2 regions of the Planococcus beijingensis genome follow, and region 1 is predicted to be linked to the other one. Evidence: riboswitches for the same ligand, from Rfam matches in the RefSeq annotation. Region 1 holds a riboswitch; the other holds the start of a gene.

Region 1 (2,472 bases):
CATCGCCGTTATTGGTCTTCAGGTCCAGGAAGCCGTTCATGATATCTTTATGGAAAACATCCAAGTAAATCGCCACTGCGCCTTGGCGCTGTCCGAGCTGATCGACACTGACCGCCGTATCGTTGACCAGACGGATCCACGGTACGACGCCTGAAGAATTGCCTTTGAATTTTTTGATGTCCGATCCTAAAGCACGAACTTTTCCGTAATAGATCCCGATGCCGCCGCCGTCTTTGCTGAGGCGTGCGATATCCCAGTTATTCAGATAGATGCCATCCAGTGAATCGTCGACGGTATCGATAAAGCAGGAAGACAATTGCCCGAAGCTTTTGCCGGCATTCGACAAAGTCGGCGTCGCTACTGTCATATAGAGATGGCTCATGGCCCAGTAGGCTTCTTTCACCAACTCGAGGCGATGCTCTTTTGGTTCGTTTTGCATCAACGTCATCGCAATGACGAGAAAACGCTCCTGCGGAAGCTCAAATAACCTTCCTTCATAGTCTTTCGCTAAGTAGCGGTCAGCCAACAGGAACAAGCCGATGTAGTTGAACAAAAGATCCCGTTCCGGTTCGATTTCCTCACCCAATAATATGATTTCCTCTTTCGAATAAGCCGCAAGAAGCTCTCCTGAATAAATGCCGATCCCTGTCAGTTTTTCAATAAGGCGATAGAAGTCGCCATATTTCTGGGAAGCGGAAAAGTTGCGGCTGTCTCCAGCTTTTTTGTATAAGTCGCCAGCATACAATTCTGCTGCGGTGTACGTCCAATCTGGCTCGTCCATCGTAATGCGGTTCAACGCATACAGCAAGGATTGTTCTCCTTTTGCCTGCTCAGCTAAGTTCGCTGTCCGCTCCAATAGTTCTCGCGTTTCCAGCCCGTATACCTCTGTTGCCCGTTGAAGGGCCTTTTCTACTGCGTCCATTTCGGTTGCCTCAGTCTTCATATTCATATCAGCACAACTCCTTTGCGATTTCGTTTATTGTCATGCGACGCTGTTTCCGTTCCTGTGCGCTTTTAAATAATTTTTCCTCGGCAGGCGTTTCGGGAATCACGCCGGTCACTGGTGTCGGCTTGCCGTCGCTGTCGACTGCCACCATCGTCAAAATGGCTGTGGTCGTCAAGCTTTTGCTGCGTGTTTCAATTCGTTGGCATTCGGCTTTCACATATACTTCCATGGACGTTCTGCCTGTTGAGATGACCACACCCTCCAAAATAAGGATATCCCCGACTTTTGCCGAAGACAGGAAATTTACGGTATCGATCGAAGCGGTCACTACGGCTTTTCCGCTATGCCTCATGGCTGTAATGGCAGCAATTTCATCTATATACGCCAATACGGTACCACCGAATATGGTACCCATATGGTTGGTGTCCGGGGGCAAAACCAATCGTGTTTGAATCGTTCTTGCCACCCCCGCTGCTAACGGTTTTGTCATGAGTATCCATTCCTCCATCTCTGATATACAAGAAAAAACCCCATCCTCTCAGGGAGGATGGGGTTTAGATACGCAGAATATCGGATGGGAAGCAGAATACAGCTATCCCATGCATAATACCTTCGTTATCCCTCTCAGCTCCCGGAGAAGATCATAAACTCATAACGAAGGCAGGTCTCCTGGCTTGTGCGTCATCCTCTGCTATCTCCTTCCCGTCCGTTGGACAGTGGATTGCGATAGTTTGTCTGCACTTACAGTTGCGGGAACAGCTCCGGAATTTCACCGGATTCCCTATTAAGCCTTTTCAGGCACCTTCGTTATTGGTTCCACTATATATAGTGGCAAACTTTAAAAAACCACTAAATCTTGTATTCCTAAACTATAAATCACTTTCTGATCTTTGACAAGGGATTTCTTAAGCCTCTGGTTAGGTAAGGTTTTAATTTGCCGGTAAATGCCGCTTCAATGCCTGTTTCACAGTGCCCATCGTCGTCAATTGGCTAAAGTCCACACGCGCTTCAATCGCTTTTAATGCGAGTTCGGGACGGATTCCTGTGAAAATCAATTTGATTCCGAGCAAACGCATAATGTGATCGATTTTATAAAGAAATTCTGCCACTACATTATCGATGTTATAGATGCCGGATACGTCAATGATGAGGCAATGCAGATTCTCTCCTTGAATTTTTTGCGGGATGATATCAAGAAGCAAGTTTATGCGATCGCCATCCACTGAACCTACGAGCGGCAAAACGGCCAAGCCATCAATAATTGGGACGATGGGAGTCGATATTTCATTTTTCAATTGCATTAAATCCCGTTCGGTTTTTTTCTGTTCGGTAATGTCGCGGATAATGGATTGGATGGCGACCGTTTCCCCGTATTGGACCGGGTAGCAGTAAAGCTCTACATCGGCTTGAGTTCCATCAAAGCGTTTGACGGTTGTCTCCATCAAGGCTCCGATTGTACGGTCCTCCATCCCCTTACGGATCCGTTCCGTAATCAGTTCTTTGTAATCATCCGTAAACACATCCAC
Region 2 (2,472 bases), on a different contig from region 1:
GCATTTATCGCACGCACAGCTTATCGCGAATTGGATGTCCCTTTATCGATCAAGGGGTCTTTTCAGGAAATCGAGCCTTTGCTGCCAACGAAATACTCGGCTTTTCAGGAAGATGCAAACGGCAATTCTGGCTATCTCTATCCCTGCAACGAAGAGCTGGCGATGAAATTTTTGGAATTGATCAGTTCTTTGAATGTCTTTACCTTGGAAATGGAGCAGTTGGAATTATCGATGGAAGTGATCAAAAAGACCGCGCATAATCCATTGCTTAGCCTGATTGCAGAAGCTGAACTGGAAATAAAAACGAAAATGCGCAGAGGCAAAGAGCAGTTCCGGGAAAGCCTGTTGCCGCTTTGGAACGGGGAATGTCCAATTTGCGGCATCGCCATTGAAGAGGTGCTTACAGCGACCCATGCCAAACCGTGGAAAGACAGTTCAGATTCAGAGCGTTTGGATCCGTTCAACGGCATTTTGCTTTGCGCCAACCATGCATCACTTTATTCTGCAGGCTATATCGCATTTACCGGAGGCGGCAGACTCCATATTTCAAGCCGTATTCCGGAGGAAGACTATCCAGTCTACAGATTGCGGAAAAACTTGAAGGTTCCCGTGTCAGCCGAGCATGCGCCTTATTTAAGATGGCATAAACGAATTGTTTTTGCCGAGCCGAGAAAAGTGAAGCTGATGATAAACCAGGAATAATTGAATTTTGTTATGTCTTTGATTGTCTGAACTGTGCTACACTGAAAACAAGTGAATAATCATGCAGAAAAAAGGTGCTGATTCGTCAGTATAACAGGGAACCCGGTTAGATTCCGGGGCTGTTTCCGCAACTGTAAGTGCGTATGAAATAAGAAAATGCCACTGTTCAAACGACCTATGTCAATTGAACGGGAAGGTTCTTAGAGTAAAACGATGCACAAGCCAGGAGACCTACCTTTTTTTGAACGTATTTTTACTCTTCGGAAGATAAGGGAATCATACGGCAACCTTTCTATTTTTGACTGCTGGAGTATGTCTCTGAATAGCTATGGCGCCGCCCTCTTTTTGAGGGCGGCTTTTTGTTGTTTTCGGGAGCGTTCAATGCTGTGATTTTCACCCATATGAAAAAGAGGTGAAAAGATGAAGAAAGACATGCGTTACTTGTGCTATCCGTTTATGCGTGAATCAGCTGCGACCGTCGACTTTGAAATCAGAACCGATTCGCTGACGACACGTATTGGCGAAGCGTTGTCGCTGATGAAAGAAGTGGAAGCTGTTCAACGGGATCTGCAGATTCTCCAGCCAAAGGTATATCATCTGAATGGTTCAGTTCGAGGGAAGCTAGCAGTTAATGAAGAAGATTTGAATGAGTTAAGTGGCATGTATGATTATTATGTAAACTTTGTTGGTGAGAAAATAGGTAATTTTGTCTTGCCGCAAGGGACTCAAGCAGCTTGTGTGTTGCATGTATGCCGCAGCGAAGCGAAAAAATCTGTCCGTGCTTTGCATAAGGTCAGCCTGGAACGGGATGTACCGGAAATCCTCTTTGATTATGCAAACTTATTGGCGAACGTGCTGTTTACGATGGCTGTCTATGTCAATCAGCAACAGGGAGTAGAAGAAATTCCATTTATCAGCAAGTCTTATCCGACCAGACTCAAAAAGAAAGAAGTGGCCAACAATTAATGAAAACTACCTATTTCAAGTACCTATCCATTGGAGCATTAGCATTCACACTCAGCGCATGCCAATCAGAAACAACCGGCACAACTGAAACAGAAACAGCAAACGAATCCGAACAACAGGCAAGTTATGCGGTTACAGATGACTTGGGCAATGAATTGATATTTGAGGAAGTTCCTGCGACTGTCGTGTCATTGATTCCAAGCAATACCGAAATCCTTTATGAAATCGGAGCTGGAGAAAAAATTGTAGGGGCTACAGATTATGATAATTATCCAGCTGAAGCAGCTGAAGTTGAACGTGTGTCCGACTCTGTGGTTTTTAATGCGGAACGCATCATTGAATTGGATCCAGATGTTGTCATCGGCTATTCAACAGGTGGGCCTACGGGCTACGAAGAATTAGAAGCTGCAGGCATCCAAGTTTTTGTTATCGAATCGGCTGAATCCTTTGAAGATGTCTACGGGGACATCGAACAGATTTCTACGGTCATGGGCCTTGAAGATAAAGGAGAAGAAGTAATAGGCTCTATCCAGCAGCAAATTGAGGAAGTCCAAGAAAAAGTATCCGACGTAGAAGAGAAAAGGCAACTGTATGTTGAAATCAGCCCATCTCCTGAAATTTACACAACCGGCCAAAAAACATTCCAGCAGGAAATATTAGATCATGCCAATGTTGAAAATCTATTCGGCGATCTGGAAGGATGGCCACAGATTTCTGAAGAAGAAGTCATTCAACGGAACCCGGAAATCATTGCGACAACAGTTTCTTACACGGAAAATCCCGTTGAAGAAATTAAAGCACGTG

What was found. A riboswitch is a leader RNA that binds a small molecule or an ion and turns the genes downstream of it on or off. The one in region 1 is predicted to bind cobalamin.
Region 2: linked by a shared signal. The riboswitch ahead of IRE19_RS08375 (hypothetical protein) and the one ahead of IRE19_RS10055 (acyl-CoA thioesterase) in region 1 are both predicted to bind cobalamin.

What each region holds. Positions count from the first base shown of each region.
Region 1 covers NZ_JADHDZ010000003.1:287,426-289,897, forward strand. Annotated here, with positions in the region: partial or broken gene IRE19_RS10050 (ribonucleotide reductase N-terminal alpha domain-containing protein) at 1-949, opposite strand, end outside; gene IRE19_RS10055 (acyl-CoA thioesterase) at 951-1,436, opposite strand; cobalamin riboswitch at 1,589-1,767, opposite strand; gene IRE19_RS10060 (PAS domain S-box protein) at 1,876-2,472, opposite strand, start outside.
Region 2 covers NZ_JADHDZ010000002.1:437,703-440,174, reverse strand. Annotated here, with positions in the region: gene IRE19_RS08380 (HNH endonuclease) at 1-702, shown strand, start outside; cobalamin riboswitch at 757-955, shown strand; gene IRE19_RS08375 (hypothetical protein) at 1,123-1,668, shown strand; gene IRE19_RS08370 (ABC transporter substrate-binding protein) at 1,668-2,472, shown strand, end outside.